Regions from separate parts of the Cupriavidus sp. BIC8F genome, predicted to be linked through region 2. Evidence: riboswitches for the same ligand, from Rfam matches in the RefSeq annotation. Region 2 holds a riboswitch; the other holds the start of a gene.
What was found. A riboswitch is a leader RNA that binds a small molecule or an ion and turns the genes downstream of it on or off. The one in region 2 is predicted to bind glycine.
Positions count from the first base shown of each region.

Region 1 (3,406 bases), on a different contig from region 2:
GGTGGAGCGGTAGTTCTGCTCCAGCTTGATCACCTTCAGGCCCGGAAAATCGGTCTGCAGCCCGCGCAGGTTGTCCAGCGTGGCGCCCCGCCAGCCATAGATGGCCTGGTCGTCGTCGCCCACCGCGGTAAAGGCCGGCGCGCGCAGGTGCGAGCCGCCCGCCAGCAGTTTCAGCAACTGGTACTGGCAGGCGTTGGTGTCCTGGTATTCGTCGACCAGGAAGTAGCGCAGGCGGTTCTGCCACTTGAGCTGCACCGCTTCATTGCGCGCGAACAGCTCGGCCGGCAGGCGGATCAGGTCGTCGAAATCCACCGCCTGGTAGGCGTGCAGCGTGGCCACGTAGTTGCGGTAGACCAGCGCGGCCTGGTGCTCGTCGGCATTGGTGGCCTGCGCGATCGCTGCCTCCGGGTCGACCATGCCGTTCTTCCACAGCGAGATCGTGCCCTGCACGCCGCGGATCAGCTTCTTGTCGGTGGTGCCCAGCTGCTCCTGGATCAGGCCGAAGCAGTCGTCCGAATCCATGATCGAAAACTGCGGCTTCAGGCCCACGTGCTCGGCCTCCATGCGCAGGATCTGCACCCCGAGCGAGTGGAAGGTACAGACCGTCAGCTGCTTGAGCGGGATGCGCTTGCCCTCGCGCGTGGTCTTGCCCTCCATCAGCTTGCCGATACGCTCCTGCATCTCCTTGGCGGCCTTGTTGGTAAAGGTGACGGCGGCGATATGGCGCGGCTCGAAGCCCTTGTCCTCGATCAGATGCGCGATCTTCTGCGTGATCACCCGGGTCTTGCCGGAGCCCGCCCCGGCCAGCACCAGGCAAGGGCCGTCCAGGTAGCGGACGGCTTCGGATTGGGCGGAGTTCAGGCCATGGGTCATGCGAGGGATGCGGTTGGAGGCAGGGAAATCAGCAGGAACAGCGGAAGGCCAGGCGGGACACGCCGGCACCCCAAAAAACGGGGGCACGGCGGCAAAGCTGACGATGTTAACACGCTGGCCGCGGCAGGTCAGTCAGCGCAAACCGCGTTGACAGGGCCGGTTGTGTCACTGGCGTAACACTTCGTAAAGGCCGGAGCCAATCGCGCAACGCAACGCTCTAACTGTATGTCCCTCGGCCTGCGCGGCGGGGTTGACATGCTTTAATCATCACATCGGAGCCAATAATGAAAACCCTGCAGACTTTGACCAAGGTGACCCTGATCGGCGCGACCGTCGCGGCCTTTGCCGGTTGCGCGGACATGACCCCGAAGCAGCGTAATACCGCGATTGGCGCGGGCGCGGGCGCCGTGGGCGGCGCCATCCTCACCGAAGGCAGTGCGCTGGGTACGCTGGGTGGCGCGGCCGTGGGCGGCGTGATCGGTAACGTTGTCACCGACGACAAGAAGCACAAGTAATGCGCACCCCGGCGGCGGGGCGCAGGAACGGGTACAGCCGCCGGGTCAGGCCTTCCGGCCCGGTTTGACAAAGGCCGGGGCCTCCCGTACATTGCGCGCATCCGACCGGGAGAGCGCGCATCGCCTGCGCCGCCGAAGGGGTATCACCCGAAAACTCTCAGGCACCACGGACCGATCGGATCGGCATGCAATATGCACACGATGCATGCCGCACTCTGGAGAGCGGCACCCGCCATTCGTGGCGAGCGTGCCCACCGAAGGGGCGCACGAGGTCGGGGTCCGGCAGGATCCGCCTTGTAATCTCTCAGGTATCGAGGACAGAGGGGTCATCCGCCGCAGCGGATTGCTACGCCACATTCAGGCGGGGCGAGCGTTGCGGCGGATGGCCCTTTTTTGTTTTCGCCAACCGAGATTTCCCCCGAGGATTCCATGACGCTCCAGGCCACGCCCCTCAACGCCATCCACCGCGCCCTCGGCGCCCGCATGGTTGATTTCGGCGGTTGGGACATGCCGGTCAACTACGGCTCCCAGATCGAAGAACACAATGCCGTGCGCACCGACGCCGGCATGTTCGATGTGTCGCACATGTGCGTGGTCGACCTCACCGGCGCCAATACCCGCAGCTTCCTGCGCGGCCTGCTGGCCAACAATGTCGACAAGCTGCAGACCCCGGGCAAGGCGCTCTACTCCTGCATGCTGGATGAGAAAGGCGGCGTGATCGACGACCTGATCGTCTACTTCTTTGCCGAGGACCGCTTCCGCCTGGTCGTCAATGCCAGCACCGCGCTGGGTGACATCGAATGGATCCGCGCGCGCAATGCCGCCACCGGCAGCGATGTGACCATCACGCCGCGCCGTGAGGATGTTGCGCCTGCGGGCGTGCAGCCTCTGGCCATCGTCGCCGTGCAGGGGCCCAACGCCCGCACCAAGGTGTGGAGCACCTTCCCCTCGACCCAGCCTTCGGATGCGCTCAAGCCCTTCAACGCCGCCGTGGTCCAGGACCCGGCCATCGGCGAGATCATGGTGGCGCGCACCGGCTACACCGGCGAAGACGGCTTCGAACTGGTGGTGCCGGCCGAGAACGTTGCCGCCGTCTGGGAAAAGCTGAACGCCGCCGGCGTGCGCCCGGCAGGCCTGGGCGCGCGCGACACCCTGCGCCTGGAAGCCGGCATGAACCTGTATGGCCAGGACATGGATATCAACACCTCGCCGCTGGATGCGGGCCTGGCCTGGACGGTGGACCTGCAAAGCGAGCGCGACTTCACCGGCAAGCCGGCGCTGGCCGCGGCCGGTTCGCGCCAGCAATTCCTCGGCCTGATCCTGCGTGACAAAGGCGGCGTCCTGCGCGCCCACCAGAAAGTGACCACCCCGGCCGGTGACGGTGAAATCACCAGCGGCACCTTCAGCCCGTCGCTGTCGCAGTCCATCGCCTTTGCCCGCCTGCCGAAGGACGTCGCCGTGGGCGATACCGTGCAGGTGGAGATCCGCGACCGCAAACTCAACGCGACTGTGGTTAAACTGCCGTTTGTGCGTAATGGCAAGGCACTCGTGAGCTGAGGCTCATACCAACGGTCGCCCTCGCCTGCCGGCAGCTTCGCCGGGCAGGCATCACCCAACAAGAAACAGATCTGAATCCGGAGAACCTCCATGAATTTCCCCGCTGACCTCAAGTACACCGAGTCGCATGAGTGGGTACGCGTCGAAGCCGACGGCACGCTCACCATCGGCATCACCGACCACGCGCAGGACGCGCTGGGCGACATCGTCTTCCTGGAACTGCCCGAAGTGGGCAAGTCGGTCGGTGCCGGCGACGCGCTGGCAGTGGTGGAATCGGTAAAGGCCGCTTCCGACATCTACGCCCCGGTGGCCGGCGAAGTGATCGCCGTCAACGAGGCCGCCACGGCCGCGCCGGAAAGCGTCAATGCCGACGCCTTCGACGCGTGGCTGTTCAAGCTCAAGCCGGCCAACGGCGACGACGTCAACGGCCTGATGTCGGCCGACGCCTACAAGGCCAGCGT
Region 1 is NZ_CP136094.1:1,183,800-1,187,205, forward strand. Features, by position in the region: gene RS901_RS05610 (UvrD-helicase domain-containing protein) at 1-873, opposite strand, end outside; gene RS901_RS05615 (glycine zipper 2TM domain-containing protein) at 1,158-1,388, shown strand; glycine riboswitch at 1,485-1,572, shown strand; glycine riboswitch at 1,594-1,719, shown strand; gene gcvT (glycine cleavage system aminomethyltransferase GcvT) at 1,818-2,945, shown strand; gene gcvH (glycine cleavage system protein GcvH) at 3,036-3,406, shown strand, end outside.
Region 1: linked by a shared signal. The riboswitch ahead of gcvT (glycine cleavage system aminomethyltransferase GcvT) and the one ahead of RS901_RS32855 (D-amino acid dehydrogenase) in region 2 are both predicted to bind glycine.

Region 2 (3,406 bases):
GTGTCTATGGTCGCAGCCTCATTAATTGGTGGATGGCTTGGATACTCATCCGGGCGAAGATAGGGCATCACTTCCACTATTCTTCAAGCGTATACATGCGCCGCCCCATGCTTCCATCACGGCGCGGCGCTGTTCGAGCACGGTGGCCCTATCCCACAAATGGGGGAGAAAACACCCGCGAACTCAGGCCTTGGCCAATGCCAGCGGCGCACCCGCCGCGACCGCCACCTTCGCGCCGAGATGCTGGTCAACGACCCCCGCCACCATATCCGCCGTCACCGCCGACAAGGTCCACCCCAGGTGCCCGTGCCCGGTGTTGTAGAAGATGCAGGCCGCACGCCCGCGCCCCACGCGCGGCAGCATGTCCGGCATCATCGGCCGCAGCCCGGCCCAAGGCACCACGCTGCGCGTGCTGACGGCGGGGAAGCACTGCTGCACCCATTCCACCAGCGGGCGGATGCGGTCGGCGCGGATATCGCGGTTGTAGCCGTTGAACTCGGCGGTGCCGGCCACGCGGAAGCGGTCGTGGCCCAGGCGGCTGGTGACCAGCTTGGTTTCGTCGTCGAGCAGGCTTACCACCGGTGCGGCGGCGCGGCTGGCCTCGTCGGTCAGGTTGACCGTGATCGAATAGCCCTTGACCGGATAGATGTTGACCCGGTCGCCCAGCCCCGCGGCCAGCGCGCGGCTGGCGGTGCCGGCGCAGATCACGGCGCCGTCGAAGGTGGAGGTGGCCGTGTCGGCGCCGTCCTGCACGGTCACGGTGGCGCGCCTGCCGTCGGTCTTCACCGCGCGCACGTCCTGGCCGTAGAGGCAGCGCACGCCCAGCCGATCGATGGCCGCGGCCAGGCCGCTGGTGAACTTGTGGATGTCGCCGGTGGAGTCGCTTTCGGTGAAGTAGCCGCCGTAGTACGAGCCGGCCAGCGTCGGCTCGATCGCGCGCATCTCCTGCGGCGTTACCGCGCGCCGCTCCAGCCCGCCCTGCGCCAGCAGCGCCGAGACCCGGCCGGCATGCTCGAAGCCGGCCTTGTCGCGGTAGATATGCAGGATGCCCTCTTTCTTCAGGTCGAAATCAATGCCTTCCTGCGCCGCCCAGTCAAACAGGTGTTCACGCGCCGCGATGGCCAGGCGCGCGGTCTCGATGGTGTTGCGGCGGTAGTGGGGGATCGCGGCGATGAACTCGGCGAACCACGACAGCTTGTGCCAGCTGGGCCGGGGATTGACCAGCAGCGGGGCGTCGTTGCGCAGCATCCACTTCATGCCCTTGATGATGGTGGACCAGTGCGTCCAGACCTCGGCGTTGGAGGCCGACAACTGGCCGCCATTGGCGAACGAGGTCTCCATGGCGGCATAGCGGTGCCGTTCGAACAGCGTGACGGAGAATCCGCGCCGGGCCAGCGCGTAGGCCGTGGTGACACCAGTGATGCCACCGCCGATGACAGCGATTGATTTCATGATCTGCAGGTTCCAGGAACGTCGATGGTGGGAGCCCGGACGCAATATGCGTGGCGGACGCCCCCTCTGTTCTGGACCTGAGAGATTCACGACACCCGGCCGACAGGGCGGGGTGCGCTTGCTCCTTCGGTATGCCGGCGGACGATAGCGTCCGGCATTCTTCAGAGTGCACTGACTGGTGATGCCGGTCCTTTTGCCTGAGAGTTTCCGGGGCGGTTGCTCCTTCGGCGCCGTCCGCGGCGGGCGCCGCGACAGTCTCTCCCTGCATCACATTGGCTTGACGCCAATCCGGGCAATGTAGTGACAAGACTTGACGTTGGATATGCGGGTTAACGCTTAGGCGGCCCCGCCGCCCGCGTCGCTATGTCGCATCGGCCTGCGTCCCCGTGCCCCATAAAATGTCAGCGCTCGCTCTCGGGGAGAAGCGCCGTATGCCGCGCTCAGGTGGGGCGAGCCAAAAAAAAGACGACAACAAGGTTTTCCAGTGAAGAAAAATCGCATTGCGCTGGCCGTTTCGGCGGTGCTGATGGGCCCCGCTGTCGCCGCCGCCCAGGCGGTGGACGCGCCCGAGCCGCTGCAGGAGGTGGTGGTCTCGGCCAAGTCGGAGCGCGGCGAGACGCCGGCCATACCGCCCAACACGCCCTCGCCGGCCTACGGCATCAGCAGCCGCCGCATGGCCGACTTCAATGTGGTAAACACGGAAGACGCCCTCAAATACGCGCCCAACCTCGCCGTACGCAAGCGCTTCATCGGCGATATGAACTCGATCATCTCGGTGCGCAGCACCAGTTCGCGCCAGTCGGCGCGGGGGCTGGTCTATGCGGACGGCCTGCTGCTGTCCAACCTGCTGGGTTCGGACTTCAGCTTCCCGCCGCGCTGGTCGCTGGTCAACAGCGCCGAGATCGAGCGCATGGATGTGCTGTACGGCCCGTATTCGGCGCTGTATCCCGGCAACTCGCTGGGTGCGACGGTGCTGATCACCACGCGCACGCCGGAGAAGTTCGAGGGCGATGCCAGCGTGCAGCTGTTCACGCAGCGCTTCAGCCTGTATGGCACGCACGATAACTTCAACGGGGTCCACGCCAACGCCTATGTGGGCGACCGCGTCGGCCCGTTCTCTTGGCTGGTCAGCGTGGACCGGCAGGACAGCAAGAGCCAGCCGCTGAGCTTCTATACCGTGGCGCGCTCCACAGCCCGCGCCACTTCCGCCGACAAGCCGGTCACCGGCGCCCACTTCGACCAGGACCAGACCGGCCGCGACCGCGTGGTGATGGGCGTGAACAGCGAGGGCGTCACGCATACCGTGCAGGACCAGCTCAAGCTCAAGCTTGGCTACGACATCACCAGTACCCTGCAGGCGCAGTTCACTGCCGCCTACTGGCAACAGGACCGCTCCAGCGCCACGGGCAGCTACCTGCGCGATGCCAATGGCAATGCGGTGTCGAGCGGTAATGTGAATATCGGCGGCTATCGCTATGTGATTCCCGCCAACGCCTTTGCCCCGAGCAACGGCGAGGACGCGCGCTGGCTCTATGGCCTGTCGCTGCGCACGCGCAACGAGACCGGCTGGAATTTCTCGGGCGTGGCGTCGCTGTTCGATGTCAGCAAGGACATCAGCCGCAGCGCCAACACCGCCGGCAACGGGCCGGGCACCGTGACCTACGGCGATGGCACCGGTTGGCGCACACTCGACCTGAAGGCCGACTACCGCCCGCAGCAACTGCAGGGCGGGCACTGGGTCACGTTCGGCTACCACTACGACAACTACCGGCTGACCAACACCACCTACAACACCTCGGACTGGCAGGCGGCCACCATCACCGCCTTCAACAACGCCTTTGCCGGCAAGACCGAGACCCAGGCGCTGTATGCGCAGGACGCCTGGTACTTCGCCGAGGACTGGAAGCTGATCCCCGGCGTGCGCTACGAACGCTGGCGCGCCTATGACGGCAGC
Region 2 is NZ_CP136095.1:2,759,764-2,763,169, reverse strand. Features, by position in the region: gene RS901_RS32855 (D-amino acid dehydrogenase) at 184-1,452, opposite strand; glycine riboswitch at 1,509-1,627, opposite strand; glycine riboswitch at 1,628-1,726, opposite strand; gene RS901_RS32850 (TonB-dependent receptor) at 1,937-3,406, shown strand, end outside.